One region of the Escherichia albertii genome, then DNA from elsewhere that is predicted to be linked to it. Evidence: predicted binding sites of a transcription regulator. Region 1 holds the regulator's gene; each other region holds the start of a gene.
What was found. Region 1 encodes CRP, which controls carbon source genes, mostly activating them, when cyclic AMP is high. Its sites were predicted from a motif close to ATGTGANNNNNNTCACAT; they were not measured.
Positions count from the first base shown of each region.

Region 1 (10,477 bases):
GTGATCGTCAGGTTACATATATTTCAGGTACGTAAAATTAGGTAAAGGGATGGCCTTGTCATTGAAGGCTATTTAGAATCTCTTCACTTGCTTTTTTCTGCTCTGTAAAGGAATTTTCATGTTCAAATCGACCCTGGCAGCTATGGCCGCTGTTTTCGCTCTTTCTGCTCTCTCTCCTGCAGCGATGGCCGCGAAAGGGGATCCGCACGTATTGTTGACAACCTCTGCTGGTAACATCGAACTGGAGCTGGATAGCCAGAAAGCACCGGTGTCAGTGCAAAACTTTGTCGATTATGTGAACAGCGGTTTTTATAACAATACGACCTTTCACCGGGTGATCCCTGGTTTTATGATTCAGGGCGGTGGATTCACTGAGCAGATGCAGCAGAAAAAACCGAATCCACCGATCAAAAATGAAGCCGATAACGGCTTGCGCAACACTCGCGGCACCATCGCTATGGCGCGTACTGCCGATAAAGACAGCGCGACCAGCCAGTTCTTTATCAACGTTGCCGACAATGCCTTCCTCGACCACGGTCAGCGTGATTTCGGTTACGCCGTCTTTGGTAAAGTGGTGAAGGGTATGGACGTTGCCGATAAGATTTCCCAGGTCCCGACTCATGACGTTGGCCCGTACCGGAATGTGCCGTCAAAACCGGTAGTTATCCTTTCCGCTAAAGTCCTGCCGTAATCATTTCTCGCGCGGGCAATATTGTCCGCGCATTTGCTCTCCCGGCGTAACCCGGATTTGCCGCTTATACTTGTGGCAAACGGACACGTTCAGGGAGGCATCAAGTGAAGAAACTCACCGATAAGCAAAAGTCCCGTCTCTGGGAGCTTCAGCGTAATCGTAATTTCCAGGCCAGCCGTCGTCTTGAAGGCGTTGAGATGCCATTAGTCACTCTTACTGCCGCAGAGGCTTTGGCGCGCCTTGAAGAGCTGAGGAGGCACTATGAGCGATAAATTCGGCGAAGGGCGCGACCCGTATCTCTATCCTGGCCTCGACATCATGCGTAACCGACTGGATATCCGCCAGCAGCAGCAACTGGAGCAGGCCGCTTACGAAATGACGGCACTGCGTGCGGCGACTATCGAACTTGGTCCGCTGGTGCGTGGTTTACCGCACTTATGTGTTATTCACCGCCAGTTGTATCAGGATATTTTCGACTGGGCGGGCCAACTGCGTGAAGTCGATATTTATCAGGGAGATACACCGTTTTGCCACTTTGCTTATATCGAAAAAGAGGGGAACGGCCTGATGCAGGCTCTGGAGGCAGAAGGGTATCTGACTGGTCTTGAGAAAGAGATGTTCGTTGAGCGACTGGCGCATTATTATTGTGAAATCAACGTGCTGCATCCATTTCGTGTTGGAAGCGGTCTGGCGCAGCGCATCTTCTTCGAACAACTGGCGATTCATGCCGGATATCAACTGAGCTGGCTGGGTATCGAAAAAGAGGCCTGGAATCAGGCGAATCAGAGCGGGGCCATGGGTGATCTCACCGCATTGCAGACGATATTTAGCAAAGTGGTAAGCGAAGCCGGGGAATCTGAGTAAAATAGCGCGGTTCTTTCGTACCGGAGCTGCCATGATCCTGCTTATTGATAACTACGATTCTTTCACCTGGAACCTCTACCAGTATTTTTGCGAACTGGGAGCTGATGTGCTGGTTAAGCGTAACGATGCATTGACGCTGGCAGATATCGACGCCCTTAAACCGCAGAAAATTGTCATCTCGCCTGGCCCCTGTACGCCCGATGAAGCCGGGATCTCCCTTGACGTTATTCGCCACTATGCCGGACGTTTGCCGATTCTTGGTGTCTGCCTCGGTCATCAGGCAATGGCGCAGGCATTTGGCGGCAAAGTTGTGCGCGCCGCAAAGGTCATGCACGGCAAAACTTCACCGATTACGCATAACGGTGAGGGCGTATTTAAGGGGCTGGCAAATCCACTCACCGTGACACGCTACCATTCGCTGGTGGTGGAACCCGACTCATTACCCGCGTGTTTTGAAGTGACTGCCTGGAGCGAAACCCGTGAGATTATGGGAATTCGCCATCGCCAGTGGGATCTGGAAGGCGTACAGTTCCATCCAGAAAGTATTCTCAGCGAACAAGGGCATCAACTGCTGGCTAATTTTCTGCATCGCTGATTTGTGGTTGCTATCGGGTGATTTTTTATGCATATTTTGTGATTATAATTTCACATTGGTTTATGCGTAACAGGGTGATCATGAGATGGCAACTGAACAAACAGCAATTACACGTGCGACTTTCGATGAAGTGATCCTGCCGATTTATGCACCGGCGGAGTTTATTCCAGTAAAAGGTCAGGGCAGCCGAATTTGGGATCAGCAGGGCAAGGAGTACATCGATTTCGCGGGGGGGATTGCGGTGACGGCGTTAGGCCATTGCCATCCGGCGCTGGTGGAAGCGTTAAAAACCCAGGGGGAAACGCTATGGCATATCAGTAACGTTTTCACCAATGAACCGGCGCTGCGTCTTGGGCGTAAACTGATTGAGGCAACGTTTGCCGAACGCGTAGTGTTTATGAACTCCGGCACGGAAGCTAACGAAACAGCCTTTAAACTGGCACGCCATTACGCCTGTGTGCGCCATAGCCCGTTCAAAACCAAAATTATTGCCTTCCACAACGCTTTTCATGGTCGTTCGCTGTTTACCGTCTCGGTGGGCGGGCAGCCCAAATATTCCGACGGCTTTGGGCCAAAACCGGCAGACATCATCCACGTTCCCTTTAACGATCTCCACGCAGTAAAAGCCGTGATGGATGATCATACCTGCGCGGTCGTTGTTGAGCCGATTCAGGGAGAGGGCGGCGTGACGGCAGCGACGCCAGAATTCTTGCAAGGCTTGCGCGAGTTGTGCGATCAGCATCAGGCATTATTGGTGTTTGATGAAGTGCAGTGCGGGATGGGGCGGACCGGCGATCTGTTTGCCTATATGCACTATGGCGTGACGCCGGATATTTTGACCTCTGCGAAAGCCTTAGGCGGCGGCTTCCCGATTAGCGCCATGCTGACTACGGCAGAAATTGCTTCTGCGTTTCATCCGGGTTCTCACGGTTCAACCTACGGCGGTAATCCGCTGGCCTGTGCGGTGGCGGGCGCGGCCTTTGATATCATCAATACGCCGGAGGTGCTGGAAGGTATTCACGCGAAACGCCAGCGTTTTGTTGACCATTTGCAGAAGATAGATCAGCAGTACGATGTGTTTAGCGATATTCGCGGTATGGGGTTGTTGATTGGCGCTGAGCTGAAACCACAGTACAAAGGTCGGGCGCGTGATTTCCTGTATGCGGGCGCTGAGGCTGGCGTCATGGTGTTGAATGCCGGCCCCGATGTAATGCGCTTTGCACCGTCGCTGGTGGTGGAAGACGCTGATATCGACGAAGGGATGCAACGTTTTGCCCGCGCCATGGCGAAGGTGGTTGGGGCGTAAAACGGACCCAGGCCTGATAAGACGCAGCTTGCGTCGCATCAGACAAAAGGTGTCGGATGCGGCGTGAACGCCTTATCCGACCTACGGTTTGCTCCAGGCAATGAATTGATTACGCCTTCGAATCCCGCAACTTGCGGTTCAACCAAATCCCGTGATGCGGTCGCTGTCGCCACGCCATCGACGAAATGGTGTGCATGGTGTTCAGATGACCAATAACCCGCTGTAAATGCTGTTCCAGCGTACCTGCCGCACCTTCGTGCGGCTGCATCTCCGGCGCATCCATAATATTGGTATCGCCAGAACTTCCCGGTTCGTCATACTCCAGCCGCTGTTGACAACGCTGAATGGCAATTTCACAAGACTGCAAATATTCTTGTGCCAGCTCCGGCGGTAATGTCCGATGTTCCCGCGCCAGTGTAGTCATGGCATTAATATGCTCAACAATAAACTGACTGTGCGTTACCCACAGTTTCATATCGGCCAGGTAATGGCTGTTAAATGCGGGTTCCTGCATCGCCTGATTTAATGAGTTATAGAGGGTGTTATGCGCTTGATTCACCCGCATTCGCTGCCAGGCCAGTGGTGTAGGTTGTGGATCTTTACTCAGAATCAGACGAATCGCTTCCTGATAGGTTTCTAAAGCATCATGGGCGTTTTTCCGCAATAAGCCGCTCTGCCATTGCGGCCACAGCCAGACCGTGCCACCGAAAGCAATCAAACAACCAATAATGGTATCGATAAGACGAGGAATGATGTACTGCTCGCCGTTCAGCCACAGCAATTGCAGGGTATACACGGCGGTAATGGTAAAACCGACCGTCGCCCAGCCGTAGTTTTTGCGCAATATCAGATAGCTGGCGAGCGTGGTGAGTAGCATCAGCGTCAGGGTGTAGCCTTCCGGTATTTTGAAGTGCAGCGCCACGCCTGCAATGATTAACCCAACGACAGTTCCGACGGAACGATTCACAATCCGCAAGCGAGTCGCACCATAGCCATTTTGCGTTACCAGCAACACGGTCATCAGGATCCAGTACGATTTCGGTAAATGCAAAGCAGTTCCCATCAAGCTGGCAACGCTTAACATCACGCTCAGTCGTCCGGCATTACGCAACGCCGGAGACTTCAATGAGAGATAGCTTTTCAACGCCGGGAGTAAAGGCATCCGGCGTTGTTTATCGGCCAACAGGTCGCGAGCATAAAGCGGCCTTTGCGTACGCAACACGCGGGCAATGCGACTGAAATGCCAGTAACAGAACTGCCCTACGGGGTTATCCGGGTGCTGGCGGGCAATTTTCTCCAGTGCGCCAATTTGCTTTTCCATCGTAAAACGTGTTGGCAGGCGATGGTAAAGAATGTCATCAGCCAGTACGCGCAGACGAGTGGCGACGGTTTGCGCATTCCAGCGGATAACCTCTTCAGCATGGCTACGCTCGACCAGCTTTTGCACCTCTTCAGGTTGATGCAAACTGACCGAAATATGCTCCTGTAAGTCCAGCGCTTCCTGGAAAATACGCAGCATCCGCTTGTAATCGGTATTATTTTGCGCGGAAAGCATATGCATTTGCTGATAGCACTGGGTAATTAAATCAACGGCTTTTTGCTGGCGCACCAGCAGCGGCGGCAATGCTTTTTCAGGATCGGTATGCTGGGTAAGCAGGCTATATTTGGCTTCGCAATAATCTGCCAGTTCACGGTACAGCAAGCTAAGTGACTCGCGTAGCGGTTGTTCGCGCCAGAGCCAGAACCAAAACCAGTTGAACAGCCCGTACCAGAGCGTGCCTAATGCGTAGATAAGCAACGGTTCCCAGACTGGCATGTATCCTGCCAGACTTAAGGTAAAAATGGCAGCCAGCAGCGATGCGGGGAGTAATTTAGCGTGTAAAGGCCCCAGTTCGGCAGTGACGCCAAGCATCAGGGTTAACCCGGTCAGTAGAAAGGGTAGGGGAACATCTTTTGTCAGTAAGAGTTGCGTCAGCAAACTACAGGTAGCAAACAGAGACGCGCCAATGATTAAGCGTTTGAAAAAACGTTTGTGGGGAGTATCAAGCCCCGCGATGTTACAGCAGGCAGGAACCAGGGAGAAGAGAAGACCAAATCTTAACTCACCAAGCATTAACCCAACGGCCACGGGCAAACATAGCACCAGCGTTTGGCGTAGTGCATAGTTGATATCGGGATGATAAATCAGTCTGCGCCACATCGGGTTAAACAAAATGGCGCGCTATTCAGTAACGCGCCACTCCGACGGGATTAACGGGTGCCGTAAACGACGATGGTTTTACCGTGTGCGGAGATCAGATTTTGATCTTCCAGCATCTTCAGGATGCGCCCTACGGTTTCACGGGAACAGCCGACAATCTGACCGATTTCCTGGCGAGTAATTTTGATTTGCATACCGTCCGGGTGAGTCATGGCATCAGGCTGTTTGGCCAGATTCAGCAGCGTCTGCGCGATGCGACCTGTAACGTCAAGGAACGCCAGGTTGCCCACTTTCTCTGAAGTGACTTGCAGACGACGCGCCATCTGTGCAGAGAGACGCATCAGAATATCCGGGTTTACCTGAATCAGTTGGCGAAATTTTTTGTATGAAATTTCAGCCACTTCACAGGCTGTTTTCGCACGTACCCATGCGCTACGCTCCTGGCCTTCTTCAAACAGGCCCAGTTCGCCAATAAAATCACCCTGATTCAGATAGGAGAGGATCATTTCTTTACCCTCTTCGTCTTTGATCAGCACTGCCACAGAGCCTTTAACGATGTAGTACAGCGTTTCCGCTTTTTCACCCTGGTGAATAAGCGTGCTCTTGGATGGGTACTTATGAATGTGGCAATGAGACAAGAACCATTCGAGAGTCGGGTCTGTTTGCGGTTTGCCAAGCACCATGCGCGGTTATCCTCTGTTATAAGCTTTCTCCAGAGCCAGATAACGCCGCTGTCTCTGGATTGCCGAAATATGCTTCCCGCTACCTGGGAAGGGGCTATCAACTGTACTGCACGGTAATGTGACGTCCTTTGTATACATGCAGTACATCAATGTATTACTGTAGCATCCTGACTGTTTTAGCATAGCTTTCGCCTTGTGTCTCCTGGTGTCTCGCTTCAGCATGACCCAGGTCGCCTTCCGTTGCGCGATTTGGTCAGTACGCGTACTCTGTCAGGAAAATTGATGCAATGGAGTTCCAATTATGCAAGCGCGTGTGAAGTGGGTCGAAGGGTTAACTTTTCTGGGCGAATCCGCCTCTGGTCACCAGATTTTAATGGACGGCAATTCTGGCGATAAAGCCCCCAGTCCGATGGAAATGGTGTTGATGGCGGCAGGTGGTTGTAGTGCCATTGATGTGGTGTCTATTCTGCAAAAAGCGCGTCAGGATGTGGTCGATTGTGAAGTAAAACTGACCTCTGAACGCCGCGAAGAGGCGCCACGCCTGTTTACGCACATTAATCTGCATTTTATTGTCACTGGTCGTGACTTAAAAGACGCAGCGGTTGCGCGTGCGGTGGATCTCTCAGCCGAAAAGTATTGCTCGGTGGCGCTAATGCTGGAAAAAGCAGTGAATATTACCCATTCGTATGAAGTGGTTGACGCGTGATTTCATGATTAAAGTATGAAGCCGGATAATATTCTATCCGGCTTCAAAAGTGAGTTACTCGATTTTCTTCCCTTCCATCAAGCGTTGTACCAGCGGCAGCATAATTAACTCCATTGCCAGACCCATTTTGCCGCCTGGCACTACTAATGTATTGATGTGAGAAATGAATGAACCCTGCAACATCGCCAGCAGCCAGGGGAAATCAATACCTTCCAGATTACGGAAATGGATCACCACAAAGCTTTCATCCAGCGACGGGATACCTTTTGCCGCGAACGGATTTGAGGTGTCGACAGTGGGAACGCGCTGGAAGTTAATATGGGTGCGGGAAAACTGCGGCGTGATGTAGTTGATATAGTCTTCCATTGAACGCACAACTGAGTCCATTACCGCCTCTCGTGAGTGCCCGCGCTCGCTGGTGTCGCGAATGAGCTTTTGAATCCACTCAAGGTTAACGATAGGCACCACGCCGACCAGTAAATCCACATGTTGCGCAACGTTATGCTGTGGCGTGACTACGCCGCCGTGTAAACCTTCATAAAACAGGACATCAGTGGGTTCCGGCAGCGGTTGCCACGGAGTGAATGTCCCCGGCACCTGATTCCACGGTACCGCTTCATCGTAGGTGTGCAGATATTTACGAGATTTCCCTTTACCGCTCTGACCGTATTCAATGAAGGTCTGTTCCAGCAGGCCGAAATCGTTAGCCTCGGGGCCGAAGTAACTGATATGCCGCCCGGCATCGCGCGCTTTGCGGATCGCCATGTCCATTTCCGGGCGGGTATAGCGGTGAAAACTGTCGCCTTCCACTTCGGCTGCATGCAGATTTAACTGCGCGAATATTTTGCGAAACGCGAGGCTGGTGGTGGTGGTCCCCGCGCCGCTGGATCCTGTTACCGCAATGACCGGATGTTTGGCAGACATAGTAACTCCATGACTTAGCTATCATTATTATCTCGTCCGCCGACGGTTGCAGGTTATTCGCGAAACTGACTGCGCGGCATGATATTGACCGTTTCGTGCAGTTCCGACCACACCAGCACCGCTTCTCCGCACTGTAGCTGGCGTTTGACGTCGGCGACTTTCTGTTCAAGTGTGCGCTCATGTTCACCATAATCGGTGCCTTCACGTAACACAAAGCTTTCAATTAAATTTTCCAGCGTTTCGGGGGAGAGGTCTTGCCAGGGAATCAACATGATTTCGCCTCCAGATACGTTGATAACCAGTCAGGAATGCGTGACTCGAGCCACATTTTCGGGTGGAATAACGTACCGCCAATGAAGCCGACGTGACCGCCATGTTCAGTCAGTTGATACTCCACCTGAGGAGGTAAATTTTCCGGTTTCGGGATCACCTGATGATCCATAAACGGATCGTCTTTGGCGTGAATAATCAGCGTCGGTTTGGCTATCCGATTGAGCATCGGCATGGCGCTACATTGACGATAATAGTCGATAGCGTCAGCGTAGCCGTGAATTTTGGCGGTGATCAGATCGTCAAATTCACGAATGCGACGTACCGATTTTAACTGCGCGAGATTAATCGGTAGCGTACCGGGGTAGGCCGCCAGTTTGCGCGCAGCATTGGCTTTTAACAGGTTCAGCAAGTAACGCTGATACACGCGGGAAAAGCCCTTTTCCATATGATAACTACAGGCTTCCAGCATAAACGGCGCGGAGACAATCACTGCCGCATCAATCGGGAGATCATTGCCTTCTTTAGCCAGCAAACAGGCCAGCATATTACCACCGAGCGAATAGCCGACGGCAGCCGTTGGCGCATGACCAAACTCGCGTTGCAGCCAGCGTAAAAACCAGTTGGCGTCTTCGGTTTCTCCCGAATGGTAAATGCGGTGCATACGGTTTGGTTCACCGCTGCAGCCGCGAAAATGCATCACCACGCCCAGCCAGCCGCGCTTTTTCGCCGCCTCGACCAGACCATGCGCATAAGGGCTATTGAGGCTGCCTTCCAGCCCGTGAAACACAACCAGACGCGGTTTATATTGCGCCTGTGCGGGATCTTCACTCCACGCGAGATCGACAAAATCGCCGTCGGGCAGTTCCAGCCGCTGCCAGTACGGGGTGAATTTCACCTGACGACGAAACAGACGCGGCAGCATGGTTTGCAGATGGCAATTACTGAAACCGCGCATGGGGGTGAACTCAGCACTGCTGCTGGCGTCGTTGAGATCGGTTGCCGTTATCTGCGCCATCAGTTGCTTTGGCCTTCCTGCAGCATCTGCTCAAGTTGTTCCTGGGCTTCCAGCCACGCCATTTCACACTCTTCCAGTCTGGATTTGGCGCGGGCTTGTTGTTGCAGGCAGTCGGTCAGTTCTGCTTTACGGCTCTGGTCGTACAGTTCGCTGTCGGCAAGTTTCTCTTCCGCCTGCATCAGTTGCGTGTTTAGCGCCTCCATCTCTTTTTCCAGACGAGCAATCTCTTTACGCAGGGGCTGAGTTTGCGCACGTAATTCTGCTTCCCGACGCTTCTGATCTTTACGCGCCTGGGCGCTGTTGGCGTTCTCTTTCGGCGCTTCGTCGGTTTGAGTTTCCTGTTTTTGTACGTCGCTCAACCACTGTTGATAATCTTCCAGATCGCCGTCAAACGGTTCGACTTTACGATCGTGAACCAGATAGAGATCGTCAGTAGTGGAACGCAGCAAATGGCGGTCGTGCGAAACGACGACCAGCGCGCCTTCAAATTCGATCAACGCTTCGGTGAGTGCCTGGCGCATGTCGAGGTCGAGGTGGTTGGTCGGTTCGTCGAGCAGCAACAGATTCGGACGTTGCCAGACGATCAGCGCCAGTACCAGGCGGGCTTTTTCCCCACCGGAGAAGCGGCGCGTTTCTTCCGTTACTTTATCGCCCTGGAAACCAAAGCCGCCGAGGTAATCACGCAGTTTTTGCTCCAGCTCTTGCGGCGCTAAACGTGCCAGATGTTGAATAGGTGATTCGTCGGCGCGCAGATACTCCAGTTGATGCTGGGCGAAGTAGCCGAGTTTGATCCCTTTCGCCAGACCAATTTCACCGCTGACTGGCGCCAGCTCTCCAGCTAACAGTTTGATTAATGTTGATTTACCTGCGCCGTTGCGGCCTAACAGACCAATGCGCGAACCCGGTACCAGATTCAGTTTTATCGAATCGAGAATAATGCGATCGCCATAGCCTGCGCTGACTTTTTCCATCTTCAACAACGGATTTGGCAGGCTTTCCGGTGCGCGGAAGCTAAAGCGGAACGGGTTGTCGACGTGCGCGGGAGCAATCAACTCCATACGCTCGAGCATCTTAATGCGGCTTTGGGCCTGTTTTGCTTTAGTGGCTTTGGCGCGGAAACGATCGATGTAACTTTGCAGATGTGTCACGCGCTCTTGCTGGCTTTCGTACATCGCCTGTTGTTGCGCCAGACGGGTAGCGCGCTGTACTTCAAAGGAGCT
Region 1 is NZ_CP117568.1:2,486,547-2,497,023, reverse strand. Features, by position in the region: gene ppiA (peptidylprolyl isomerase A) at 119-691, shown strand; gene PS053_RS12210 (YhfG family protein) at 796-963, shown strand; gene PS053_RS12205 (putative adenosine monophosphate-protein transferase Fic) at 953-1,555, shown strand; gene pabA (aminodeoxychorismate synthase component 2) at 1,587-2,150, shown strand; gene argD (bifunctional acetylornithine/succinyldiaminopimelate transaminase) at 2,236-3,456, shown strand; gene PS053_RS12190 (YccS/YhfK family putative transporter) at 3,566-5,656, opposite strand; gene crp (cAMP-activated global transcriptional regulator CRP) at 5,707-6,339, opposite strand; gene PS053_RS12180 (OsmC family protein) at 6,641-7,045, shown strand; gene PS053_RS12175 (phosphoribulokinase) at 7,100-7,969, opposite strand; gene PS053_RS12170 (YheU family protein) at 8,023-8,241, opposite strand; gene PS053_RS12165 (hydrolase) at 8,235-9,257, opposite strand; gene PS053_RS12160 (ABC transporter ATP-binding protein) at 9,257-10,477, opposite strand, start outside.

Region 2 (10,477 bases), 2.1 Mb from region 1:
CTCTCCGGCTTGCACAGCGCCAATGGGCACGAAAATAAGCGCTGCAATAAGTGAACCGATCGCCACCGTAGCTGGGCCGTGTTCAGCGCCTGCACGCTGTCCGCTTAATATATAAATAGCCCAGCAGGCACCCGCACCAAGCGCCAGTGCACAACCGGTTAAATCAACATGAGAAACATCCTGATTCAACGGCAGCAGAAACCACAGGCCAAGCACCGCCAGCACAACCCAAATGAAGTCTACCGGACGACGAGAAGAGAACAGCGCCACCGCCAGCGGCCCGGTGAATTCCAGCGCTACCGCAATTCCCAGAGGCACAGTCTGAATGGCGAGATAAAAGAGATAGTTCATCCCTCCCAGCGATACACCGTAAAACAACAGGGGTAAACGTTGTTCTTTGGCAAAACGCAGCCGCCACGGCTTAAAGAACGTAATCAGAATCATCGTGCCCAGAGCCAGACGCAGTGCGGTAACTCCTGGCGCGCCTACCAGTGGAAACAGTGATTTTGCTAATGAGGCCCCACCCTGAATAGACGCCATGGCAACGAGCAATATTAATATCGGTAACCAGACCGGCATTTTACGTAATGAACCAGGCATCCTTTCTCCCATAAGTTTGTATAGTCAGGTAAAGCGTGGAGTTTACTGGATATACCCGAGGCTGGTTGAGCATTTGTTGAAAAAATTTTTCCCTGTTTTGACCAAAATGCGCCAGAATTGATGGATTCATCAGTCTGGTGATTAGGAATAATCTGGATGAATGATAGTGGGTATGTGCATAATATTTATGCAAAACACTAAAAAAATTGTTTAAATTTAGATGGATAGCGCTATATGGAAACGTTCTGTTACACGAAATAGCCCGTTAGACATCACAAATCGCAAAGAGTTTCCCATTAATTTTTGATATATTTAAAGCTTAGGACTTATTTGAATCACATTTGAGGTGGTTATGAAAAAAATTGCATGTCTTTCAGCACTGGCCGCAGTTCTGGCTTTCACCGCAGGTACTTCTGTAGCTGCTACTTCTACCGTAACTGGCGGTTACGCTCAGAGCGACGCTCAGGGCAAAATGAACAAAATGGGCGGTTTCAACCTGAAATACCGCTATGAAGAAGACAACAGCCCGCTGGGTGTGATCGGTTCTTTCACTTACACCGAGAAAAGCCGTACTGCAAGCACCGGTGATTACAACAAAACTCAGTACTATGGCATCACTGCTGGTCCGGCTTACCGCATCAACGATTGGGCAAGCATCTATGGTGTAGTTGGTGTTGGCTATGGTAAATTCCAGACCACTGAATTCCCGGCTTACAAACACGACACCAGCGACTATGGTTTCTCCTATGGCGCAGGTCTGCAGTTCAACCCGATCGAAAACGTTGCTCTGGACTTCTCCTACGAGCAGAGCCGTATTCGTAGCGTTGATGTAGGCACCTGGATTGCCGGTGTTGGTTACCGCTTCTAATCATTTCGGTGATATAAAAAATCCGCCTCTCGGGGCGGATTTTTTTGTCTTAAGATTTGGGGTCGAAAAGGTCAGTTCCGAGATGGTTATAATCCACCTTTTGTAACTGGAAGTTGGTGATGTATATCGGCCCGGCATTCTTTTCGGAAATAAACGGATAGTTGATGTTAATTTCCTTCGCTTTGATCCCTGTCCACTGAGAGAAAAAACCTAAGAAATCATTGGCTGAACGGCGGGCTTTAATCACCTTGTGCGCTTTATCGTCGCTGGAAATGACCATAAAAGGAACCTGGAAATTTTGCTGGTATTTATCGTCATGGGCCAGATATTGCACTTCTTTTCCGCGTTCTTTAAAGGCCAGGCCGTGGTCGGAAAAATAGACCATAGAGAAACTGCTACCGCTGTTGCGCAATTGGTCGTACAACTTACGCAGTAAATCGTCCGTTTGCGTCATGGTGTAGAGATAACAAGACGTTTCTTTCGATTGCACAAAGGTTTCATATTTGCCTTGTGTCCGGTCGCAGGCCTGCGGATGCGAGCCCATCAGATGTAAAACTATCAGTTGCGGTTGCGAATGTTCTTCCGCCAACACTTGAGCGGTCATTTTCAGTAACGCTTCATCTCTGGTGTTCTTATCCGCTTCAAAATCACCATCTTTCAGGAATTGCACTTCATCCGCACGTTTGGCGATACTGGCAATAGCTGTATCGTATTCACCAATTTGTCCCTGATTAGAAAACCACCAGGTCTGAAAGCCTGCGCGGTTAGCCAGAGTCACAAAGTTATCCTGAAACTGTGGTTTACCGTCGACCACGCGGTTAAGCGTTAAGCCGAGCGATTTTTGCGTTGAGCCACTGGCAGCAATGTAATCAGCAAAAATCAAACCGTTAACGCTGCTGGCAAATGGAGTATTGTTCCAGTGACCGCCAAAGGCGCCGAGGGCATCGCGACGTGCACTTTCGCCAATGACGACGACATAGGTTTGATATTTGGGTTTAACCGCAGTGACCGTCCAGGTATCTTTCATTCCGGCAAGTTTCGCCATCCGTTCTTGCTCTTCAATCACCTCGTTATTGTTGACGATGACATCCTTAGCAAAACGAAATACCGGATACCCCGTATCTTTGAGTTTAAATACGCCGCCCCAGGCCAGGTTCTGAAGCGGGGCGACAAAAAAAGTGGCCACGCTGAATACCAGACACAGGCTGTCGAATTTATTCCAGCATATTTTTTCGCGCTCTTTTTTTCGCCTGACGGCAATCACGCCGAGCGCAAAAATAAATAACCCGATCAGATAGCTATACCACGGAAAAATGGTCAGGATTTCGGTCGATTCTTCCATATTGGTGGAATGCAATGCCAGCAATGTATTGAAGTTAGGAGCACCATAAGCCTGACCAAAAGGAAAATAACAGGCCGCGACCAGCGAACTAATGCCCACCAGAACTTTTTGCACGCGAGGCAATGTCCGCCACAGCAAAAGCAAAATAGCCGTAAACGCGGCGGTGTAGAGCAAACTGAAGGGATAACCTAAGCCGAGATTAATTAATAGCGACTGTAAAAAGTAGAACGCAGTCCACGGGCTAAATACCCGGCTACGGGTAACAAGTGATTCTTTGAGGGTTAAATTCATATGCCACTATCGTAACAAACGCCATGTGCTCACCCTGGCGTCAAGGGTCAATACCTGCAGAGTGCGTGAAGAGGGGAAGGGTCCGCATCCGCGAGCCGCAATATACGCAGGGCTGCAAGAAGATAGAGCGAGCGACTGCTCAGGTCAACTGCTGATGTGGAAATCTTTTGCGAAGAAGATAGCAAATCCGACAAAAAGCGGCGCTTTTCAATCAACATCATACTGTACCTGCAATACACAGGAGTGAAGCGGCGTACCGCGACGCCGCTATTTATCGGAAGGTTTATCCTGCTGTGGCTTGTTGTTGACCATATCGCACAACATAGAAAGCAGCATTAACCGTACTTTAAAGGGAGAGTGAGTAAACACGTGCATACACCTCTTGAATTCGTTCATAAAACCTCCTGACTTGCTAATCCCGCCGATCCATGAGGGATGATTGCATTACATACAGATATAGCACAGGCTATATTATATAGCCATTGCTAAAACGTTAAATTTTTGTGCCTTAGCAACTCTGGTTTACAATGTGCGCATGTAATGAGAACGCTATACATGCGTCACCATAATTAATGAGGAAGCATCATGAGTCGTCGCGCAGGTACGCCAACAGCAAAGAAAGTGACGCAGTTAGTGAACGTGGAAGAGCACGTTGAAGGGTTTCGTCAGGTCAGAGAGGCACATCGGCGCGAACTTATCGATGATTACGTTGAGCTAATTTCTGATTTGATAAGAGAAGTCGGGGAAGCTCGTCAGGTCGATATGGCCGCTCGCCTTGGGGTTTCGCAACCTACAGTGGCCAAAATGCTCAAGCGGTTAGCCACTATGGGATTTATCGAAATGATCCCCTGGCGCGGCGTGTTTTTAACGGCGGAAGGGGAGAAGCTGGCGCAGGAAAGCCGCGAGCGGCATCAGTTAGTCGAAAATTTCTTGTTGGTGTTGGGGGTTAGCCCGGAGATCGCTCGTCGCGATGCGGAAGGTATGGAGCACCATGTTAGTGAAGAGACGCTGGAGGCATTTCGTCTGTTTACCCAGAAACACGGTGCCAAATGAGTCTTCCCTTTTTACGCACCCTGCAAGGCGATCGTTTTTTTCAGTTATTAATTATCGTTGGTATTGGATTAAGTTTCTTTGTTCCCTTCGCGCCTGAATCCTGGGCTGGCGCTATTGACTGGCACACCATCATTACCTTAAGCGGTTTGATGCTGCTGACGAAAGGTGTCGAGTTAAGCGGTTATTTTGATGTGCTGGGGCGCAAAATGGTGCGCCGCTTTGCGACCGAACGTCGACTGGCGATGTTTATGGTACTGGCGGCGGCGCTACTGTCTACGTTTCTGACCAACGATGTCGCACTGTTTATCGTTGTCCCGCTGACCATCACGCTAAAAAAGCTGTGTGCGATTCCGGTTAACCGGTTGATTATTTTTGAGGCGTTAGCGGTGAACGCCGGATCGCTGCTGACGCCAATAGGTAATCCGCAAAATATTCTTATCTGGGGACGTTCTGGCCTTTCGTTTGTTGGTTTTATTGCTCAAATGGCGCCGCTGGCTGGGGCGATAATGCTGACGTTACTGGTGTTGTGCTGGTGTTGCTTTCCGGGCAAGCCTTTGCAATATCATACCGGTACGCAAATGCCGGAATGGCAACCGCGTCTGGTATGGAGTTGTCTGGGTCTGTATATCGTCTTTCTGGCGGCGCTGGAGTTGAAACAAGAACTGTGGGGACTGGCAATTGTGGCGGCGGGCTTTGCACTGTTGGCGCGTCGCGTGGTGCTTAGCGTTGACTGGACGCTGTTGCTGGTGTTTATGGCGATGTTTATCGACGTGCATTTACTGACGCAGCTTCCTGCTTTACAGGGCGTGCTGGGAAATGTGGGGCGTTTATCCGAACCCGGATTATGGTTGACGGCGATTGGTTTATCGCAAGTCATCAGCAACGTGCCGAGTACTATTCTTCTGCTGAATTATGTGCCGCCGTCTTTGTTACTGGCATGGGCGGTCAACGTGGGAGGTTTTGGTTTGCTGCCGAGCTCGCTGGCGAATTTAATTGCGCTGCGTATGGCGAACGATCGCCGCATCTGGTGGCGTTTTCATCTTTATTCGATACCAATGCTGTTGTGGGCGGTGCTGGTGGGATACGTTTTATTCGTTATGCTCCCGGCGGGGTAAGGTCTGACAAATTAAAAAGCGGATTATTAGTCCACCTCTGATTGTTGGTAATACGCGCTTTGTTCATGCCGGATGCGGCGTTAACGCCTTATCCGGCCTACAAAAACTTGCGGATTCAATATATTGCAGGTTCTGCGTAGGCCTGATAAGCGTAGCGCATCAGGCAATTATGTATTGCTATCAGTAGTTTCAGGCGGACTATCAGTCCGCCTTTTGCATTTTAGTCAGAGAAGATTAATTCAGACGAACCGGCATCCCGGAACGGTTTTGAATAGCCTGATCCAGGACAACCTGGTCCACATCGGGCTGACTGGTCACTGCTTGCACACTCTTCGTCAGGGTAATTGGTACAATTTCCTGACCTTCAAACTGGGCTTCAGTGGTAGACAGCGGGTTATGGACTTCAATGTAACGGCTGCCGTCAGGCTCAGTGGTTGCTTTCACTGGCTCATCAATGAACTGTACGCGAGTACCAACAGGCACTTTCTCGAACAAGAATTTGATATCTTCGTTACGCAGACGGACACAACCATGGCTTACACGCAGACCGATACCGAAGTTGGCGTTGGTGCCGTGGATAGCGTACAGACGACCGATATACAGTGCGTACAGACCCATCGGGTTATCCGGGCCTGCCGGAACGACAGCCGGGAGCGGTTCGCCTGCTGCACGGTATTCTGCATGCATTTTGGCGGTTGGCGTCCAGGTCGGGCCTGCTTTCTTACGCTCTACTTTGGTGGTCCAGTTAACAGGCGTGTCTTTGCCTAACTGACCAATCCCGATCGGCAGCACGATAACGGTGTTGGTGCCTTTCGGATAGTAGTACAGACGCATCTCTGCGCTGTTAATCACAATTCCTTCATGAACAGTGTCTGGCAGGATCAACTGCTGCGGAATGTTCAGTACGGTGCCGCCTTTTGGCAGGAAGGTGTCCACGCCCGGATTAGCTTCCATCATGTTGGAAAGGCCCATCTGGTACTCGGCGGCAAAATACTCCAGCGGCTGAGTGTTACCTTCAGGGATGGTGATCACCTGATTCTGACCAACCAGGCGACTTCCGTCGGTTGGCAGAGGATAAGTTACCGCAGAGGCGGTACTGCAAAAGCCGACAACAGCGAAGGCCGCTGCGAATAACGTTTTCAATTTCATGTTCATGTTAAGCGAGATTTCGTGCCTGGCAGGCCATTAGGTTGAGAATATTAGAGTATTGGAAGCGCATTATATGTTCATTCCAGCTAACAGTGAAATCAGATGTGTACGAAATCACATTTTTTGCCTTTAACTTGAGTGTAGTCCTTACGCGGCGAACAGGATCTTAATTCAGACTTGTGGCATAATACGCGGTTTGTCATATCTCTTTTCAGGATACGCCTGTGTTAGTTTCCAGTAACGTCACCATGCAGTTCGGCAGTAAGCCGTTGTTTGAAAACATTTCCGTCAAATTTGGCGGCGGCAACCGTTACGGCCTGATTGGCGCCAACGGTAGTGGTAAATCCACCTTTATGAAGATCCTCGGCGGCGACCTTGAGCCGACGCTGGGCAACGTTTCTATCGATCCAAATGAGCGCATTGGTAAATTGCGTCAGGATCAATTTGCCTTTGAAGAGTACACCGTGCTGGATACGGTGATCATGGGGCATAAAGAGTTGTGGGAAGTGAAGCAGGAGCGCGACCGCATCTATGCTTTGCCGGAAATGAGCGAAGAAGATGGCTATAAGGTAGCCGATCTGGAAGTGAAATACGGCGAAATGGACGGTTACTCTGCGGAAGCTCGCGCCGGTGAACTGTTGCTTGGCGTGGGTATTCCAGTGGAGCAACACTACGGCCCGATGAGCGAAGTTGCGCCTGGCTGGAAGTTGCGTGTGCTGCTGGCGCAGGCGTTGTTTGCCGACCCGGACATTCTCCTGCTCGACGAACCGACCAACAACCTGGACATCGACACCATTCGCTGGCTGGAGCAGGTGCTGAACGAGCGTGATAGCACCATGATTATCATTTCGCACGACCGTCACTTCCTTAACATGGTTTGTACCCACATGGCGGACCTGGATTACGGCGAACTGCGCGTTTACCCGGGCAATTACGATGAGTACATGACGGCGGCGACTCAGGCGCGTGAACGCCTGCTGGCCGATAACGCCAAGAAGAAAGCACAGATTGCCGAGCTGCAATCCTTCGTTAGCCGCTTTAGCGCCAATGCCTCGAAATCACGTCAGGCGACTTCGCGCGCGCGTCAGATTGATAAGATCAAACTGGAAGAAGTGAAAGTCTCCAGCCGTCAGAACCCGTTCATCCGCTTTGAGCAGGATAAGAAACTGTTCCGTAATGCACTTGAAATAGAAGGGTTGACCAAAGGGTTTGATAACGGTCCGCTGTTTAAAAATATCAACCTGCTGCTGGAAGTGGGGGAAAAACTGGCCGTACTGGGCACCAACGGCGTTGGTAAATCCACACTGTTGAAAACGCTGGTGGGCGATCTGCAACCGGACAGCGGCACCGTAAAATGGTCTGAGAATGCGCGCATCGGTTACTATGCGCAGGACCACGAATATGAGTTCGATAATGACCTGACGGTATTCGAATGGATGAGTCAGTGGAAGCAGGAAGGCGATGATGAGCAGGCAGTGCGTAGCATTCTCGGTCGTTTACTGTTCAGCCAGGACGATATCAAAAAGCCTGCTAAAGTGCTCTCCGGTGGCGAAAAAGGTCGTATGTTGTTTGGTAAGTTAATGATGCAGAAACCGAATATTCTGATCATGGACGAACCGACCAACCACCTGGATATGGAATCCATTGAGTCGCTGAACATGGCGCTGGAACTGTACCAGGGCACGCTGATTTTCGTTTCTCATGACCGTGAGTTCGTTAGCTCGCTGGCGACGCGTATTCTGGAAATTACGCCAGAACGTGTGATCGACTTTAGCGGTAATTACGAAGATTACCTGCGTAGTAAAGGAGTCGAGTAAGTTATTATCAGTAGCCCTGATATGCTCAGGGCTACTGAAACTGATGACAAATACAAAATTGCCTGATGCGCTACGTTTACCAGGCCTGGCAGTGTGTCGCAATGTATTGAATCTGCAAAATTTTGTAGGCCGGATAAGGCGGTCACGCCGCATCCGGCATAATGGCGTGCATTTTCTCAATAAACTGAATTGGCAATTATCAAAGAGTAAACGGCGGTTTATTTTCCAGCACTGCCTGAATCACATTCAGCGCGCCTTCATGATTATTATCATCGGTAGCGTAACGGGCGATTTTTTTTATATTTTCCGCGCCATTGTCCATGGCAAAAGAATAACGCGCCATTTTAAGCATCTCTGCGTCATTACCGCTGTCACCAATGGCTACCACATTTTGCGGCGACAGATCCCAGCGTTTTAATAAACGCGATATGCCATTTGCTTTATGTAAGCCAGGAATAATCAAATCGATAAAGCCAAAACCGCTGGTGACGGGTTTCATAATGCCGTCGAGCGCCACGTGCAGTTTGTCGATCACTAACGGGATTTGTTCGTCCGGCAAATTGAGCGAAAACTTGAACAGCACGTCATCAATCTCCTGATAATCCTTTACAGGTTTCAGACGATGGTAGTGTTTTGCCATCAATGCAACGAATGATTCCGGTGCATTCTCGCTGACGTAAGCACTTTGCAGACCACAGGCGACAAAATTCAGTTGTTTATCTTTCAACAACTCACCAATGACAATTTGTGATTCATGTCGGGTGAGTTCACCGTGAAAAAGCTGCTTACCGTGTTCATAAACCAGTGCGCCGTTTTCCGCCACAAAAGAGATCTCATTCTTTAGTTCGGGAAAGAAGGAAATGAGTTGGTAATACTGGTTACCGCTGGCGACAACGAACTCAATATCGCGTTTTTTCAGTTCCTGATACTGCGCCATAAAACGTGTCCGATTGTACGTTTTGGCGTCGTTAAGAAAAGTACCGTCCATATCTGTGACGATAACTTTTACGCTCATAGGTGTGCTCCTGGCTCGAAAATGAAACCGTAACAGTGTAATAACAATGTGACGCAGAGCACAAATTATATTTCGAATGAAAGTGAGAGTAGAATTGACGATGTGAATGACTTAGCCCGGCGACAGCCGCCACCGGGCGGAAGGTTTACAGCATATGTTCGGTACGGGCGATGATGTCGTCCTGGGCTTCCGGTGACAAAGCAGTAAAGAAAGCGGAATAACCCGCTACGCGCACGACCAGATCGCGGTATTGATCAGGATGTTTTTTGGCATCCAGTAATGTTTCGCGGGAAACGATGTTGTACTGAATATGCCAACCTTTATGCACTTCAAAGAAGGTGCGTAGCAGGATCATCAGCTTCTGCTTGTCAGATTCATTCTCCAGCGTCGCCGGGTTCAGTTTCTGGTTGAGCAACACGCCACCGAGAATTGATCCGGTAGGCAGTTTCCCCACTGAGCCAATGACCGCCGTTGGGCCGAGATGGTCAGTACCGGAGGCCGGGCTCGCGCCTTCTGCCAGCGGAGTATGCGCTTTACGTCCGTCCGGTGTTGCCATTGTCTGCGCGCCAAACGGCACGTTAGCGGAGATGGATGACGTACCCGCATAATAGTTACCGCCGATCGGGCCACGACCGTAGCGTGGGTTATGGTACTGCTTCAGCTCGTCGATATAGGTCTGATAAGCGCGAGCCAGCAGCGTATCGACAGTATCATCGTCGTTGCCGTATTTCGGCGCGCCGTTAATCAAACGCTGACGCAACTGCTCGTGGGTCAGGCCGTCGAAGTCTTCCGCCAGTGCGGCAGCCAGCTGTTGCTGACCAATCGCGCCTTGTTCAAACACCAGTTTCTTCACTGCCGCCAGACTGTTGCCGAGGTTGGCGATACCGACTTGCAAGCCAGACACCCAGTCATACTTCGCGCCGCCTTGTTTGATACTTTTCGCTCGCTCAATGCAGTCATCCACCAGCGCTGAACAGAGAATATCGTGCACGTTCTCTTCCAGCATGGTGTCGACGACATATTCGATTTCGATTGATTTACGCGTGTAGTAACGGATTTGTGTATCCCATGCGTCCATCACTTCATCGAAGTTGTTGAAATTACCCGCCGACAACGCTTTTTCTTGCGGCAGGAACACGTTGCCGCTGGTGGCGTCGCGACCGCCTTCCAGCGCTGCCAGCATCACGCGGGCGAAGTTGATAAAGCTCATGCCGGTGCAGCGATAGC
Region 2 is NZ_CP117568.1:4,578,626-4,589,102, forward strand. Features, by position in the region: gene rhtA (threonine/homoserine exporter RhtA) at 1-600, opposite strand, end outside; partial or broken gene PS053_RS22190 (hypothetical protein) at 835-900, shown strand; gene ompX (outer membrane protein OmpX) at 953-1,468, shown strand; gene opgE (phosphoethanolamine transferase) at 1,518-3,101, opposite strand; gene mntS (manganase accumulation protein MntS) at 3,369-3,497, opposite strand; gene mntR (manganese-binding transcriptional regulator MntR) at 3,687-4,154, shown strand; gene PS053_RS22215 (anion transporter) at 4,151-5,269, shown strand; gene ldtB (L,D-transpeptidase) at 5,504-6,424, opposite strand; gene PS053_RS22225 (ABC-F family ATPase) at 6,643-8,235, shown strand; gene ybiV (sugar-phosphatase YbiV) at 8,435-9,250, opposite strand; gene PS053_RS22235 (glycyl radical protein) at 9,396-10,477, opposite strand, start outside.
Region 2: ldtB (L,D-transpeptidase) is a predicted target of CRP. The motif match lies at 6,521-6,538, and genes of this name have one in related genera.

Region 3 (10,477 bases), 710 kb from region 1:
GGTTGCTTCGACTTTGATGAATGGCGCATTAGCCAGTTTCGCCAGACGACGGGCGATTTCGGTTTTACCGACGCCGGTCGGGCCGATCATCAGGATATTTTTTGGGGTGACTTCATGGCGCAACTCTTCGTTGAGCTGCATGCGGCGCCAGCGGTTACGCAGTGCAATCGCCACAGAACGCTTGGCGTTGTCCTGGCCGATGATGTGCTTATCCAGTTCGCTGACGATTTCGCGTGGGGTCATTTCAGACATGGGAGATCCTTACGCTTTGTAGCTTAATTCTTCGATGGTGTGGAAATGGTTGGTATAGATGCAAATATCGCCTGCAATATCCAACGCCTTTTCAGCAATTTCACGAGCGCTAAGTTCTGTGTTTTCTAACAGCGCACGCGCCGCAGCCTGGGCGTAAGGACCGCCGGAGCCGATAGCAATAAGATCGTTTTCTGGCTGCACTACGTCACCGTTACCGGTGATGATGAGCGAAGCGGTTTCGTCCGCGACCGCCAGTAATGCTTCAAGTTTGCGTAACATGCGATCGGTGCGCCAGTCTTTCGCCAGCTCAACGGCGGCTTTGACCAGATGGCCCTGATGCATTTCCAGCTTACGTTCAAACAGTTCGAACAACGTGAAGGCATCCGCCGTGCCGCCGGCAAAGCCTGCGATCACTTTATCGTTATACAGGCGGCGAACTTTTTTTACGTTGCCTTTCATTACGGTGTTACCCAGTGTGGCCTGACCATCACCGGCGATTACCACGTGGCCATTACGGCGTACGCTTACTATAGTTGTCACGAGCAGACCCCTTGGTTAGGAATACAGAATCCAAACCCCGCACAATAGTGCGGGGCATAATGAGAGTATAGATGGGGGAGATTTTGAGGGTTTCAACCCCCGGCGGCGAGCCGAATGCAGTTTGTATGACCCGCCATCTTCAAACGGTTGAGGGTGCTATCTGCGTTCTCTTTGCCTTTCACCGGGCCAATGACCACACGATTCCAGCCATTGTTGGTGGTAATTTTTGAATCAAAGCCTTCAAACGCTAGCTGAGCACGTACCGTCTCTGCCTGTTCTGCGCCTCTGAACGAACCGCACTGTACCATCCAGCGGCGTTCGTCTTTTTTCTCTGCCGTTGGTTTTGGTGCGTCCGCGGCGCGGGCAACAGGCGCAGCTTGCTGTTGTTTCGGCTGCGAGGCGGTGGTGTGCGCAGGCGTTTGCAGCAGATCCTGATACGGCTGCTGAGTGGAAGCCGGTTTAGATTGACGCGGTTGCGACTGTACCTGCGCGGTTTGCGATGTACGCGTCTGCTGCTGCCAGCTTTGCTCTGTCGTACGCGGCTGTTGGGCCAGACGTTGTTGTTCCGCAAACTGCTGCGCCTGACGCTGGCGTTGCAGCGTTTGCTGACGCTGTGCCGGCGTTTGTTCGTTCCACGGGACCTCAACCAACTGAGTCGGCTGCTGACGCATATCTGCCTGCATTTGCTCAAGAAGCTGGCGTTGTTCCGGGGTCAGTTGTTCCGGGTTTTTTACTTCTCCGCCCGCAGAAGGTTCTGTTGGCGCGCGTACACCAGGCTGGCGACTTTCCAGCTCTTTAATGTAGCGCCAGCGCTCTTCCGGCTTCGGCGGTAACCCGTTTCCGGTCACTTTCTGGCTTTGCAGCGTCTCGGACTCTTCTTTCTTGTGATGCGTAATGAAGTACAGACCACCGATAAAGGTCACAAGGACGGCGGCAGCAATAGCGACCATTGCGGGAGAAACCGCAGGCATGTTTCGTTGCTTTTTCCGTGAGGTGCTCTTTTTTCGCCGCGAAGGTGCCTGTTGGCTGCGGCGTACATAATCTCGTTGTGCCACTATCGTTTCGCTGTATTTATTCGTTCGTCAGCCCGCCATGTTACTTAAGCGGCGGGCCTTTGACCAGTCGCGTAGGCCTTAAAGGTTTACTTTAAGTTAACGCGCGTGTTGATCCCCGGATAATAAGTTCGCAGTCCATTAAACGTGATCCACTGCCGACTATTTGTCCTTGCATTTGATCAAGCAATAACAGCATAGCCTCCCGACCAATTTCATAACGTGGTTGCGCGATGGTTGTTAGCGGAGGATCGCTAAATTGCGTCAGGTCTATGTTATCGAAACCAATTATAGAAAGGTCTTCGGGGACTTTCAGCCCCTGACGCTTGGCCTGCGAAAGTGCGCCGAGTGCCATTACATCGCTATGGCAGAAGACTGCGGTAGGCGGTTGTGGAAGGTCGAGTAATTGCTGCATAGCTTTGCTTCCGGCTTCGAAGGAGAAGTCACCCCGGGCAATATAATGCGGGTCAACCATAATGCCGCAACGCCGCAGCGCCTGAACGTAGCCTTGCAGGCGGTAATGACACAGCGGCATTTCTTCGGGACCAGCAATACAACCAATCCGTTTATGTCCCTGTTCATACAGATAATTTACTGCATTAAAAGCAGCGGTCAGATTGTCGATATGAACCGTAGGCAGTTCCAGCTCCGGTGCGAATTCGTTCGCCATCACCATCGGCGGCAGATTACGTTGTTCCTCAATGCTGGCATCAAACGGTAGCCTTGAACCCAGCAGCAACATGCCATCAATTTGCTTGGTGATGATCAAATCGATAAAGGTTTTTTCCTGCTGATTCTGATGGGCGCAGTCGCCAATCAGCACCAGATATCCGTGGCTTGCCGCTGTGACTTCGATACCGCGAATAATTTCGCTAAAGAAGGGATCGCAGATATCCGGGACAATCACCAGAATGGTTCGGGATTCATTACGTTTGATGTTGCGCCCCATTGGCTGCGGAAAATAACCCACTTCCCGGGCCGCTTTTTCTACCCGACTACGGGTGGCCTGAGAGACTTTGTCGGGGTTCATTAACGCTCGGGAGACGGTGGCCGTTGAGACTTTTGCCTTCAGAGCAACATCTTTCATCGTCGCTGCAGTTTCCTGCTTCTTCGCTTTCACTCTCACTCCTCGCCTGGCACATCAGGCGCAGTACTTCCATGTTGCTTTCACATCGGCAACATTTTTAGCAGATAGCGCGTGAAAACGGTTACAGAATTTTCATGAAAAGTGTGATGAATATTAAATTTTTCGATCCGCCTCGCATCGTGAGCGATTTAACCCTCAATAGGATCGACATCCAGCACCCATTTCACTTTTCGTGAATCGGGTATTGTATTGATAAGCGCTAATGTGCCGTTGATGATGTGCTGCAAGCGCACGCGGGAAGGGTGCTGCAACAAGATTTGCCAGCGCCAGCGACCGCCTCGTTTAGGGGCCAGTGCCGGAACCGGACCGAGAACCCACAGTTTGTCATCCGCCAGCGGGCTGGAGAGGATCAGATTACGCAGTTGCTGCAAGAACAGCGGCGCGTGCTGATTGTTATGATCTTCCGCGCGTACAATCACATGGCTGGTCCACGGCGGTAGTTGCATCATCCGTCGCTCAGCAAGCGCCTGTTCAGCGAAAGCGTCGTAGCCTTTATACAGCAACGTTTGCAACAGAGGATGTTCAGGATGGTGTGTTTGCAGCACCACTTCGCCCTGTTTACCCGCACGCCCGGCACGCCCGGCGACCTGAGTGTAAAGCTGGGCAAAACGTTCCGCCGAGCGGAAATCCGCAGAAAACAGCGCACCGTCCACGTCCAGTAATGCCACCAGCGTCACATCCGGGAAGTGGTGGCCTTTCGCCAACATTTGCGTGCCAATCAAAATCCGTGCACCACCGCGGTGTACTTCCGCCAGTTGCTGTTCCAGCGCGCCTTTGCGGCTGGTGGTGTCGCGGTCGATACGTGAAATGGGTACGCCAGGGAACAGTGGCGCTAACGTCTGTTCAAGTTGTTCGGTGCCCAGTCCCACCGGCACCAGATGCGTGGAGCCGCAGGAGGGGCACTGGCGCGGCACCGGACGCTGACTATCGCAATGATGACAGCGCAGATGCTGTTGTGCCTGATGCAACGTGTAGTAGTGATCGCAGCGCGGACATTCGGCAATCCAGCCACAATCATGGCACAGCAACGCAGGCGCAAAACCCCGACGATTAAGAAAAAGAATGACCTGATTGTCGGCTTGTAAATGTTGGCGCATACGGGTGATCAACGCCGGAGCCAGCCCCGCCTGTACCTTCTGACCTTTTAAATCCAGCACGTGTTGAATTGCCGGACGCGCATTCCCCGCCCTACGGGTCAGGCGCAGCAGACGGTATTTTTTCTGCTGTACATTACATAACGTTTCCAGTGCGGGCGTTGCGGAGCCAAGAATAATCGGGATTTGCTCGCTGTGCGCACGATACACCGCCAGGTCGCGGGCATGATAGCGCCAGCCTTCCTGTTGTTTGTAGGAACTGTCGTGCTCTTCATCGATAACAATCACGCCGAGATTTTTAAATGGCGTAAACAGCGCGGAGCGGGTGCCGATAACAATCGCCGCCTCGCCATTTTTCGCTTTCAGCCACGCCGAAAGGCGCTCGCTGTCGTTCAGGCCGGAATGCAGAACTTCTACTGGCGCATTAAACCGTTCACGAAAACGGGCGATAGTTTGCGGCGTCAGGCCGATTTCCGGCACCATCACCAGCGCCTGTTTGCCCTGAGCGAGTACATTTTCCAGGACGCTCAGATAAACCTCTGTTTTACCGGAGCCGGTAACGCCCGCCAGCAGCCAGGCAGAGAAGGTATCCGCCGTGCTATGGATGGCGCCAACGGCGGTGGCCTGTTCGGTATTCAATCGCAATCGCTCACCAGAAACGGCATAGTTTGTGCGCCAGTCGCTAAACTCTGGTGTTTCACTTGCTAAATCACACAGACCTTTTTTGCGCAGCGCCTGCAACGCGGCATCATTAAATTCAAGTTCCGCAACCTGGTCACGCCAGATTTTCCCTTGTCGCAATGCTGCCAGTGCCTGTTGCTGCTTTGGCGAGCGTTTCAGGCTGTTAATATCCACCGCCTGACCTTGTTCAGTAGCAAACCAGTACCACATCGGCGCGTTCGCTGCAGGCCGCCCCTGGCGCAATAAAATCGGCAAGGCATGAAACAATACATCGCCAATTGGATGATGATAGTAATCCGCAGCCCACAGCAGTAATCGCCAGACGGAGTGAGTAAACACCGGTTCAACGTCCAGCACGTCTACCACCGCTTTTAGTTCATTGAGCGGCAACTCGCTGATATCGCTAACTGACACCACAATCCCGATGCGCTCCTGCTGTTTGCCAAACGGCACGCGTACGCGACACCCGGCTTTAACTGTCATGCCTTCTGGTAGCAGATAGTCAAAGGTACGAGGAAGCGGAACGGGCAAGGCAACGTGGGCAACGGGCATAGCATCATCCTGGCTTGAAATTCGGTGGAACAGTATACACATTGCCGCAGAGGAGTGCGGATCAGTTTGCATACGCTGGTTAATTTCTGTATGATTCGGCGCCTTTGATGCGAAATGATCGTGTCAAACTATACTTTAAACATCGCGTGGTGTCTGGCGTTAGGGCTGGAAGAGCGACGCGGCCTTAAACCGAGGTTTTCCCATGAAAAAAGATATTCACCCGAAATACGAAGAAATTACTGCAACCTGCTCTTGCGGTAATGTGATGAAAATCCGCTCCACCGTTGGTCATGACCTGAACCTCGACGTGTGCAGCAAGTGCCACCCGTTCTTCACTGGCAAACAGCGTGATGTTGCTACCGGTGGCCGTGTTGACCGCTTCAACAAGCGTTTCAACATCCCGGGCAGCAAATAAGACCGGATTTCCGAAAAAAGCGCCGTATGGCGCTTTTTTTGTGCCTGAAATTTCGTCATATCACCAGGAAAACAGCGGCCACTCTTTGGCGACTGTGGTGAGTTGTGGCGCATCGAAAACGGCCTGTGGCGAGACCACCGTTTCCTCAAGCGGAATATTTTTACCGTAGCGTTCTTTGAGTTTTGCCTGAACCTGCGGGTTACTAAGGTCGAACTCTTTCAGCTTTTGCTGTTCGCCCACACGCATTCCCAGCGCATTCTGATAAACCTTCCACACCACTTCCGAACAGTACTGGCGATCGTCGCTCCACGAGAAACTGAAATCATAAGGTTTACCGAGATAACGTTTTGTCGTTTGCGCTAGTTTTTGCTGTTGCTCGGCATTTAGCCCGCCTTTAACGCGACGCACGATGTACTTGCTATCTTCACCGTGGGCGATCCACTGTTTCAGCGGGGTATATTTTACCGGGCCGACGGCTTCAAAGACGTAGGGCTGTTTGTTGCGTATCACCAGCATACCGGTGTGGCTGTAATCGGAATGGGTAGCCAGTTGGATCGCTTTACTTTGCGACGAGCGAGAAATTTGAAAGATGATGTCGCCGGTTTGCGGTTGCCAGGCAAGGGCTGGTGCGGAAACCAGCAGGCTGAGAATGAGTAGCCTGTATTTCATAGTTAAACGTCCATGTATAAAAAAGCGGTGGGTTAGAGCAGAGCCGCTGACAACGTGCTCGTTGTTTATGCCGGATGCGGCGTGAACGCCTTATCCGGGATACAAAATCAGTAAATTCAACAGGTTTTGTAGGCCTGATAAGCGTAGCGCATCAGGCGATTTTGCCTTTGTCAGCAGATGCAGCGGCTGGTTAACCCCACGCCGCTCTTTTCAGCTTTAGTATTCCCACGTCTCCGGGTTAATCCCCATCTCACGCATGATCTCTTTTGCTGCTTCCGGGATTTCGTCGTTGCGCTCTTTACGCAGGTCGGCATCATCCGGCAGAGGTTGCCCGGTAAAGGCATGCAGAAACGCTTCACACAGCAGCTCGCTGTTGGTCGCGTGACGCAGGTTGTTCACCTGACGACGCGTGCGTTCATCGGTGAGGATTTTTAACACCTTCAGAGGAATGGAAACCGTAATTTTTTTGACTTGTTCACTCTTCTTGCCGTGCTCAGCGTATGGGCTGATATATTCGCCGCTCCATTCAGCCATGAGATACTTAATCCTCTTCGTCAATAAATTGAGACCAGACCACCCAATTAATGTGGGTACTGACCATAAACCCGCATAGTTTACCGTACAGGCGCCACTGTGACATCGTGTAATGCGCCTGTCGGCGTGATAATGCATATAATTTTAACGGCTATTTGGGATTTGCTCAATCTATACGCAAAGAAGTTTAGATGTCCAGATGTGTTGACGTCTATTGGCGCAGTGTTTACTCTGGTGGCTGACTTTTCACCGACAAAGCCCAGGGAACTTCATCAAATGACGCGTAAACAGGCCACCATTGCAGTGCGTAGCGGGTTAAATGACGACGAGCAGTATGGTTGTGTTGTCCCGCCAATCCATCTTTCCAGCACCTATAACTTTACCGGATTTAATGAACCGCGCGTGCATGATTACTCGCGTCGCGGCAACCCGACGCGCGATGTGGTCCAGCGTGCGCTGGCAGAACTGGAAGGCGGAGCTGGCGCGGTGCTGACGAATACCGGCATGTCAGCCATTCACCTGGTGACCACTGTCTTTTTGAAGCCGGGCGATCTGCTGGTTGCGCCGCACGACTGCTATGGCGGCAGCTATCGCCTGTTTGACAGCCTGGCGAAGCGCGGGTGTTACCGTGTGTTGTTTGTTGATCAAAGTGATGAGCAGGCATTGCAGGCAGCACTGGCGGAAAAACCGAAACTGGTACTGGTAGAAAGCCCAAGTAATCCGTTGTTACGCGTCGTGGATATTGCGAAAATCTGTCATCTGGCAAGGGAAGTCGGGGCGGTGAGCGTGGTGGATAACACCTTCTTAAGCCCGGCATTACAAAATCCACTGGCATTGGGCGCCGATCTGGTGTTGCATTCATGCACTAAATATTTGAACGGTCACTCTGATGTAGTGGCTGGCGTGGTGATTGCCAAAGAGCCGGATGTGGTCGCCGAACTGGCCTGGTGGGCAAACAATATTGGCGTGACGGGCGGCGCGTTTGATAGCTATTTGCTGCTGCGTGGTCTACGAACGCTGGTGCCGCGTATGGAACTGGCCCAGCGTAATGCGCAGGCGATTGTGAACTATCTGCAAACCCAGTCGCTGGTGAAAAAACTGTATCATCCGTCGCTGCCGGAAAATCAGGGGCATGAAATTGCCGTGCGCCAGCAAAAAGGCTTTGGCGCAATGTTGAGTTTTGAACTGGATGGCGATGAGCAGACGCTGCGTCGTTTCCTGAGCGGGCTGTCGTTATTTACGCTGGCGGAATCATTAGGGGGAGTGGAAAGTTTAATCTCTCACGCCGCAACCATGACACATGCGGGCATGGCGCCAGAAGCGCGTGCTGCCGCCGGGATCTCCGAGACGCTACTGCGTATCTCCACCGGTATTGAAGATGGCGAAGATTTAATTGCCGACCTGGAAAATGGCTTCCGGGCTGCAAACAAGGGGTAAAAATGAGTGTGATTGCGCAGGCAGGGGCGAAAGGTCGTCAACTGCATAAATTTGGTGGCAGTAGTCTGGCTGATGTGAAGTGTTATTTACGCGTCGCGGGCATTATGGCGGAGTACTCTCAGCCCGACGATATGATGGTGGTTTCTGCCGCCGGTAGCACCACTAACCAGTTGATTAACTGGTTGAAACTCAGCCAGACCGATCGTCTCTCTGCGCATCAGGTTCAACAAACATTACGTCGTTATCAGTGCGATCTGATTAGCGGCCTGTTACCCGCCGAAGAAGCCGATAGCCTCATTAGCGCCTTTGTCAGCGATCTTGAGCGCCTGGCGGCGCTGCTCGACAGCGGTATCACTGACGCGGTATATGCAGAAGTGGTGGGGCACGGTGAAGTGTGGTCGGCGCGCCTGATGTCTGCGGTACTTAACCAACAAGGACTGTCTGCGACCTGGCTTGATGCCCGCGAATTTTTACGCGCTGAACGCGCCGCGCAACCACAGGTTGATGAAGGGCTTTCTTATCCGTTGCTGCAACAATTATTGGTGCAACATCCGGGCAAACGTCTGGTGGTGACCGGGTTTATCAGCCGCAACAACGCGGGGGAAACGGTGCTGCTGGGGCGCAACGGTTCTGACTATTCGGCAACGCAAATTGGTGCGCTGGCGGGCGTTTCCCGCGTAACCATCTGGAGCGATGTTGCCGGGGTATATAGTGCCGACCCGCGTAAAGTGAAAGATGCTTGCCTGCTGCCGTTGCTGCGTCTTGATGAAGCCAGCGAACTGGCGCGTCTGGCGGCCCCCGTTCTTCATGCCCGTACCTTACAGCCCGTTTCTGGCAGCGAAATCGATCTGCAACTGCGCTGTAGCTACACGCCGGATCAAGGCTCCACGCGCATTGAACGTGTGCTGGCCTCCGGTACTGGCGCGCGTATTGTTACCAGTCATGATGATATCTGTTTGATTGAGTTTCAGGTGCCAGCCAGCCAGGATTTCAAACTGGCGCATAAAGAAATCGACCAGATCCTGAAACGCGCGCAGGTACGTCCACTGGCAGTGGGCGTACACAACGACCGCCAGTTGCTGCAATTTTGCTACACCTCAGAAGTCGCCGACAGTGCACTGAAAATCCTCGACGAAGCAGGATTACCTGGTGAACTGCGTTTGCGTCAGGGGCTGGCGTTGGTGGCGATGGTTGGGGCAGGGGTCACCCGTAATCCGCTGCATTGCCACCGTTTCTGGCAGCAACTGAAAGGTCAGCCGGTCGAATTTACCTGGCAGTCGGATGACGGTATCAGTCTGGTGGCGGTACTGCGCACCGGTCCGACCGCAAGTCTGATTCAGGGGCTACATCAGTCCGTCTTCCGCGCGGAAAAACGCATCGGTCTGGTGCTGTTCGGCAAAGGCAATATCGGTTCCCGCTGGCTGGAGCTGTTCGCTCGTGAACAGAGCACGCTCTCGGCGCGTACCGGATTTGAATTTGTGCTGGCAGGTGTGGTGGACAGCCGCCGTAGTCTGCTGAGCTATGAAGGACTGGACGCCAGCCGCGCGTTAGCCTTCTTCAATGATGAGGCTGTTGAGCAGGATGAAGAGTCACTGTTCCTGTGGATGTGTGCCCATCCGTATGATGATTTAGTGGTGCTGGATGTTACTGCCAGTCAGCAATTGGCAGATCAATACCTCGATTTCGCCTGCCACGGTTTCCACGTCATCAGTGCCAACAAGCTGGCGGGAGCGAGCGACAGCAACAAATATCGCCAGATCCACGATGCGTTCGAAAAAACCGGGCGTCACTGGTTGTATAACGCCACCGTCGGTGCAGGTTTGCCGATCAACCACACCGTGCGCGATCTGATCGACAGTGGCGATACTATTTTGTCGATCAGCGGGATCTTCTCCGGCACGCTCTCCTGGCTGTTCCTGCAATTCGACGGCAGCGTACCGTTTACCGAACTGGTGGATCAGGCATGGCAGCAGGGCTTAACCGAGCCTGACCCGCGTGATGACCTTTCCGGCAAAGACGTGATGCGCAAGCTGGTGATTCTGGCGCGTGAAGCAGGTTACGATATCGAACCGGACCAGGTGCGCGTGGAGTCGCTTGTGCCAGC
Region 3 is NZ_CP117568.1:3,194,290-3,204,766, forward strand. Features, by position in the region: gene hslU (HslU--HslV peptidase ATPase subunit) at 1-252, opposite strand, end outside; gene hslV (ATP-dependent protease subunit HslV) at 262-792, opposite strand; gene ftsN (cell division protein FtsN) at 885-1,847, opposite strand; gene cytR (DNA-binding transcriptional regulator CytR) at 1,939-2,964, opposite strand; gene priA (primosomal protein N') at 3,120-5,318, opposite strand; gene rpmE (50S ribosomal protein L31) at 5,521-5,733, shown strand; gene PS053_RS15630 (YiiX family permuted papain-like enzyme) at 5,794-6,402, opposite strand; gene metJ (met regulon transcriptional regulator MetJ) at 6,619-6,936, opposite strand; gene metB (cystathionine gamma-synthase) at 7,213-8,373, shown strand; gene metL (bifunctional aspartate kinase/homoserine dehydrogenase II) at 8,376-10,477, shown strand, end outside.
Region 3: cytR (DNA-binding transcriptional regulator CytR) is a predicted target of CRP. The motif match lies at 3,073-3,090, and genes of this name have one in related genera.